2 linked regions of the Prochlorococcus marinus CUG1415 genome follow. The protein of the gene in region 1 interacts with the protein of each later gene in a pairwise test. Links are inferred from orthologs where the notes say so. Each region holds a gene or a part of one and is shown in the gene's direction. Other genes may lie near its edges. The genes, in order: rpe and eno.

The links.
Region 2: the proteins of rpe (region 1) and eno interact in binary tests that used the Escherichia coli proteins (3 or more experiments, as listed by UniProt). The link is inferred for Prochlorococcus marinus CUG1415 from one-to-one orthologs.

The regions. Positions count from the first base shown.
Region 1 is NZ_JAAORL010000001.1:735,157-738,400, reverse strand. Bases 49-2,955 are described here. They hold rpe (ribulose-phosphate 3-epimerase), read left to right. Parts: upstream 49-1,076; coding sequence 1,077-1,835; downstream 1,836-2,955. Other genes in these bases: lptB (LPS export ABC transporter ATP-binding protein), read right to left, coding at 2,889-2,955; ccsB (c-type cytochrome biogenesis protein CcsB), read right to left, coding at 1,846-2,775; glpX (class II fructose-bisphosphatase), read right to left, coding at 49-887. Outside these bases: more of glpX, read right to left, coding at 1-48; more of lptB, read right to left, coding at 2,956-3,244. UniProt on the Escherichia coli protein: Catalyzes the reversible epimerization of D-ribulose 5-phosphate to D-xylulose 5-phosphate.
Region 2 is NZ_JAAORL010000001.1:210,387-213,705, forward strand. What follows is about bases 305-3,286. They hold eno (phosphopyruvate hydratase), read left to right. Parts: upstream 305-1,140; coding sequence 1,141-2,433; downstream 2,434-3,286. Other genes in these bases: HA143_RS01145 (ATP-dependent Clp protease ATP-binding subunit), read right to left, coding at 305-877; HA143_RS01155 (ABC1 kinase family protein), read right to left, coding at 2,439-3,286. In the rest of the region: more of HA143_RS01145, read right to left, coding at 1-304; more of HA143_RS01155, read right to left, coding at 3,287-3,319. UniProt on the Escherichia coli protein: Catalyzes the reversible conversion of 2-phosphoglycerate (2-PG) into phosphoenolpyruvate (PEP). It is essential for the degradation of carbohydrates via glycolysis.

The DNA.
Region 1 (3,244 bases):
TTAACTCCGTCAAATAATAATCCATCAGTTATTCCACTTCCAGCGAACACAACATTTTCTCCCGATGCCAATTCATTAGCTTCATAAATTTTATCTATATCGGTTATGCCCATTTCATTTAGACGTTTTATATTTCCTTCTTTTGTATAATCAGCCCATTCAGAAGTTTGAGCAATTGCTGGATCATAAATTAGTTGTCCTTGAAAGTGTCCTCCTAGAGCTCTCATTGCAGCAGCTGAAATAACACCTTCTGGAGCTGCACCTATACCCATCAAGCAATGTGTCCCAGTCCCAGCAAAACCACATGCAATCGCAGCTTGAACATCACCATCAGAAATAGGTTGTACTTTTGCTCCACATCCTCGAATCTCTTTAATTAAATCTTTATGCCTAGTTCTATCCATTACAACAATAGTAAGTTCATCAATAGAAAGATCCAAACAATCACTAAGAATCTTTAAGTTTTCAGTAGCCGAATTTCTAATATCTACTTTCCCTTTAGCAGCAGGAGGAGCTGCTAATTTGTTCATGTAAAAATCAGGAGCATTAAAAAGACCGCCTGTATCAGAGGCTGCCAAAACCGCCATAGAACCTCTTTGATTATTCGCACAAAGATTAGTTCCTTCACAAGGATCTACTGCGAAGTCAACCCCTGGTCCACTTCCACTACCTACCTCTTCTCCTATATAAAGCATAGGTGCTTCATCTCTTTCACCTTCTCCAATAACAATTTTCCCTTTCATTTCAATTTTGCCCATTCGCAATCTCATTGCTTCGACAGCTGCGGCATCAGCTTCATCTTTTTGACCAAGTCCTGTTAGTTTTGCTGAGGCAATTGCTGCTTGCTCGACAACTTCGAGAATTTCTTGAATTAATGTTTGATTCACAATTAAATTTTTGAGGATTTTCTAAAAGGTTTTGAGTATGATCTCATAAAAAATGTCATTTTTTATGAGAATTATTATGCTAATTAAGCTTTTTTTAACTCTTTACAGCTGTTACTTTATCAGGCCGTGACTTGAAATTAGGAATAAACAACTAAATATAGTATCTTTATTAAATATTTTAAAAATTAAATGACTGAGTCAAAGCAAACAAATTTAGCTGGTGTTAATAGACCAATTCAAATAATTCCTTCTGTTTTACCAGCGGATTGGGCAAATATGGGGGCATGTGTGAAAGAGCTTGAGGAGGCTGGAGTAGATAGAATTCAATTTGATGTAATGGATGGGAATTTCGTGCCAAATCTTACATTTGGTCCTGAAATGATTTCTGCATGCAGGAAATATTGCAATGTACCTTTTGAAACTCAATTAATGGTGAGTCAATACAATTGTGAAACCATGCTGGAATCTTATGTAAACGCTACAAAAGGAGCAAATGGGGAACCAGGAGTAGTAATAGCTCATGCCGAAGCAAATATTCATTTGCATAGAGTTCTAGGAAGAATAAGAGACCTAGGAGGATCTCCTTCTGTTGCATTAAACCCTCATACTCCATTTGAAATGATTAAAAACATTATGGATATGGTTGATCATGTTTTGGTTATGACAGTTAATCCAGGCTTTGGAGGACAAGCTTATATACCAACAATGCTAAATAAAATCAGAAAAATAAGAAACTTTATTATCGAAAAAAACTTAAATGTGGACATAGAAGTTGATGGTGGCATAAAAGCAAATTGGACCATTTCACAATGTGCCGATGCTGGTGCTAATTGTTTTATTGCAGGCAGTGGAATGTTTGCTTATCCAACATTAAAAGAGGGATGTGATGACTTGAGAAAAGTTGCACAAGAAGCACAAAAAGGGAAGGTTCTTTCAGAACCGCAATGAGATTAACAAATTACCCAAATATCCATCCATAACTATGTAAACCTATTCCTAAGAAATTAACTCCTAAATAACAGACTAAAACCACTAGGAAGCCTGTAGTTGCCATTAATGCTGGTCTTCGTCCTTGCCAACCTTTACTTATTCTCATATGCAGATAAGCAGCATAAAACAACCATGAGATAAATGCCCACGTTTCTTTTGGATCCCAACTCCACCATGTGCCCCATGCCTCATTAGCCCAAACCGCACCTGAAATTAAACCGAGAGTCAAAAGAACAAAACCTATTAATATAGAACGATAACTTAATGTATCTAATTCTTCTGAATGAGAAAATTCAATAGAATCAACTAAATCATTTAAAGTATATTTATTAGAAATTTTGAACCCTCCTATACCTGTAGAACTACTTCTGATTTGAAGCGGTTTATTTTTATTAATGAACAAAACAGAAGCTGAAAGTAAAGAACCTATTATCAATGCCGCATAACTAAGCATTACGACACTAACATGCATCACTAACCAACTAGATCTTAAAGCTGGAACCAAGTTGGATGATAATTTCAAATCTTCTGGCAAAACAAAACAAGCAAAAGCAACAGTCAGCAACTGAATAGGTATAGCAATTGAGGGGATTATGGGAGATTGATATTCCCTCTCAATCAATAGTTGTCCTATTGAGATCCCCCAAGTAAGGAAATAAAGAGATTCATACAAATTGCTAATAGGAAAGTGTCCAGAAATTGACCACCTAAAAAGTAATTGTAATGTTATAAACAAATTCACTAGAATCGTAAGAAGTCTTACAGTAAAAGAAGACTTTTTTTTGAAAACTGCAATTAAAGATATTGGTAAATTAACTAATAAAATATAAAAGACTAAAATCCCTAGCAATGAAACCGGGTCATATATTAAATTTTTAAAAAGATTATCTATTATCATTTCTAGGAATTTATCAAGTTTTAATATTTAATGACATCCAAATAATAATTTAAATCATATTTATATGAGTAAATCTTTAATAAATAAGTTTTAATTTAATTTGCAAAAGGATTTCAAAGTTTAAAATTATCTCCCAAATAATACTTTTTGACTATTTGATTATCTGCTAATTCAATTGATGATCCGTAAGCCAAAATTTTTCCTTCACTTAATACATATGACTTATTGGTAATTAAAAGGGTTTCCCTCACATTATGGTCTGTAATAAGAATCCCTACCCCGTCACCACTTAATTTAAGAATTAGGTTCTTTAAATCATTAACAGCTAGAGGATCGATTCCAGCGAACGGTTCGTCTAGTAATAAATATTTAGGCCCTTTTCTACCTACAGTAAGAGCTCTCGCTATCTCACACCTCCTTCTCTCTCCACCTGAGAGTTGAAAACCATAGTTATCTACAAAATTATTCA
Region 2 (3,319 bases), 520 kb from region 1 along the record:
ATGCACCTATGTCAAGTGAAATAATTTTTAAGTCTTTTAAAGAATCAGGAACTTTTTTTTCTATAATTAATTGCGCAAGTAATTTCGCAATTGAGGTTTTACCCACTCCAGGATTGCCGATAAGGATGGGATTATTTTTATTTCTTCTGCAGAGTACCCTCATTAAATTATTGATCTCATTTTCTCTTCCTATAACAGGATCAAGTAAACCTTTTTTAGCTGATTCTGTTAAATCTTTTCCATAAAGTGAAAGAGCATTTTCATCTTTTTCAATTTGTTTGTTGGTTTCTATTTGAAGTGCACTTTTAGGTAATGGAACAATAGCTTTTTCTAATTTTTCTTCTTTGAGTAAAGTCTCTTTGTTTCCGTCAAAATTAGATTGATTATTTATCTCCATTAGATTCTTATACTCAAAAGAAGCTTTCGATTGATTAATATTTGGGAAAAACTTTAATTCTTCCTCTAATTTTTCAATTGAAAGATTACCTTCTTGAAAAACATAATTACCAATTCTTAAATCTCTACCAAGAGCAATTAGTAAATGTGGGATTTCTATGAATCTTGATCCCCATTGAATTTTTATCTGATTTGCATTATCTAATAAAATTTCTAGATCTTCTCCGATAGTAAAAATATCTGATTCATTTGTTGGGGTCTCTTCTAAAAAGTCTTCTGTTATATCTAAAACTGTATCTTGATCTATTGATAATTTTTCAATGAAAGCAAAGAATTCACTTGATGCAAACAATGTATGAATTATGTGTTCAATATTAAATTCGCTATGATCCCATTTTTTGGCAGTTTCTTCCCCTAATAGAAGAAGATTCCAACTTATATCGCTAAAAAGTTCAGGACTTGATGTAAGGGTTTCTGTCATAAACTATAAAAACTATAGTTGATTATTATTTGATATTCTAAGTAAGATCTGTATTAATAATCATCCAATAATTTTCAATTTGTAAGATGAAATTGAAAAATATGCTTATTTAAGGCATTATGCAGTGTTTGGAATTTTAAAAAGCCTAAATTTATTTCTAAGTTGTTCTGAAATCAAGAAATTAGATTTGGTTAAAATATATATTTCAGATATTAGCCAAATAGTTCAGCTATTAATAGGATTTAAATAGTAATAATTAAATTGTGAAAGAAACTATTGATTTTCTTATTGACACTATTGAAGCGAGGCAAGTCCTTGATTCAAGAGGCAATCCGACTGTAGAGGCAGAAGTATTTTTGGAATGTGGGGCAAGTGGTAGAGCAATTGTTCCTAGCGGAGCTAGTACTGGTGCTCATGAGGCACATGAATTAAGAGATGGCGGTTCAAAATATATGGGCAAAGGTGTCTTAAATGCTGTTAATAAAATTCATGAAACAATATCGCCTGCTTTATGTGGTTTATCAGCTTTAGATCAGACTGCGGTAGATAACTTAATGATTGAAATTGATGGAACTCCTAATAAGTCCAACCTTGGGGCAAATTCAATCCTCGCAGTAAGCCTTGCAACTGCTAGAGCGTCTGCAAATGCTTTAGATATACCCTTGTATAGGTATCTTGGCGATCCTTTATCCAATCTTCTTCCAGTCCCCTTGATGAATGTAATCAATGGAGGTGCTCATGCACCAAATAGTCTTGATTTTCAGGAATTTATGGTTGTACCACATGGAGTTCAAAATTTCAGTGAATCACTAAGAATGGGTACTGAAATTTTTCACTCATTAAAATCATTACTGGATAAAAAATGTCTATCTACTGCTGTAGGTGATGAGGGCGGATTCGCACCTGATTTATCATCGAGCGAAGAAGCGGGAGACTTACTGTTAGAAGCTATTCAAAAAGCTGGATTTATTCCTGGTGAGCAAGTTTCTTTAGCTTTAGATGTTGCTAGTACTGAATTTTATAACAATGGTATTTATCAATATGAAGGAAAAAGTTTGAATAGTTCTGAAATGATTTCATATCTTTCAAGATTAGTTTCTAATTATCCAATAGTTTCAATAGAAGACGGTTTAGCAGAAGATGATTGGGAGGGTTGGTCAGAATTAAACAAAGAACTAGGAAATAAAGTTCAGCTTGTAGGTGATGATTTATTCGTTACTAATACAGAAAGGTTAAGGAAAGGGATTATGGGGAAATCTGCTAATTCAATCCTAATAAAGGTAAATCAAATTGGAACATTAACTGAAACTTTGGAAGCTATTGATTTAGCTAAAACCTCAGGTTTCACAAGTGTTATAAGTCATAGAAGTGGTGAGACTGAAGATACAACAATTGCTGATTTATCTGTCGCTACAAGATCTGGTCAGATCAAGACAGGTTCTTTGAGTAGAAGTGAAAGGATTGCAAAATATAATAGGCTTTTAAAAATTGAAGAGGAGTTGGGCAATCAAGCAAAATTTGCTGGTGCTTTAGGTTTGGGTCCCAAAAATATATAATTTTTCTAGCGCTTAAGTTTTTCTAAACGTGAGCCTTTACTCATACTTAATTGGCATTTTATCCAATCAATACTTATGGGTAGTGCAAAAAATAATGGTAGTAATGCAAAATTATTTTGTTTATTAGTTACAAGTAAAGCAGAGGCAATTGATAAGCTTCCTATAAGAATTGAATGGCCTAATGTTTTTTGCGCAGTAAACATTTTTTTAAATTGTCTATCAGACTCTCCCATTCGAATTTGTAATTGTAAATCGCCCTGCTCTAATCTTTCTAAACTTTCATCTATTCTTTTGGGAATTCCTACAGCTTTGGATCCTAGTTCACCTACTTGCTTTCCAAATTGGTTAATTAAATCGTTAGGAGTTGGATTATTAGAAGTCATAAGTTCTATTAAATAAGGCTTGGTAACTGATACAAGATTAAACCCTGGGTCAAGCATTCTGCCAACTCCTTCAAAAGTTGACAAAGCTCTCATTACAAATATTAAATCTACTGGCAGCTGAAATGGTGTTTCATAAACAAGCTCGTATAAGTCTCCAGATAATTTTTCAATTATATTTGGACTAAATGGTGGAGTTAAGGCCTCTTTAAGCATTAATCTGACTAATCTTCTGATTGGTCCGATATCAATATCTTTTGAAATTAGACCAGCTTGTTGTAATTGCTCTACGAGTGATGAGGCGTCTCTTAATGCAGCCGCCTTAACCATTGCCCCTAATCTTGTTTGAAGGTTATTTGAGATATTTCCCATCATGCCAAAATCATAAAAAATTAATTTACCTGTATTTGAAACAGCTAAATTACCTGGATGAGGATCTGCATGAAAAAAACCATAATTCACTAATTGTTTGAGATAGCTTATTGCACCTATTTCTGCAATTTTTG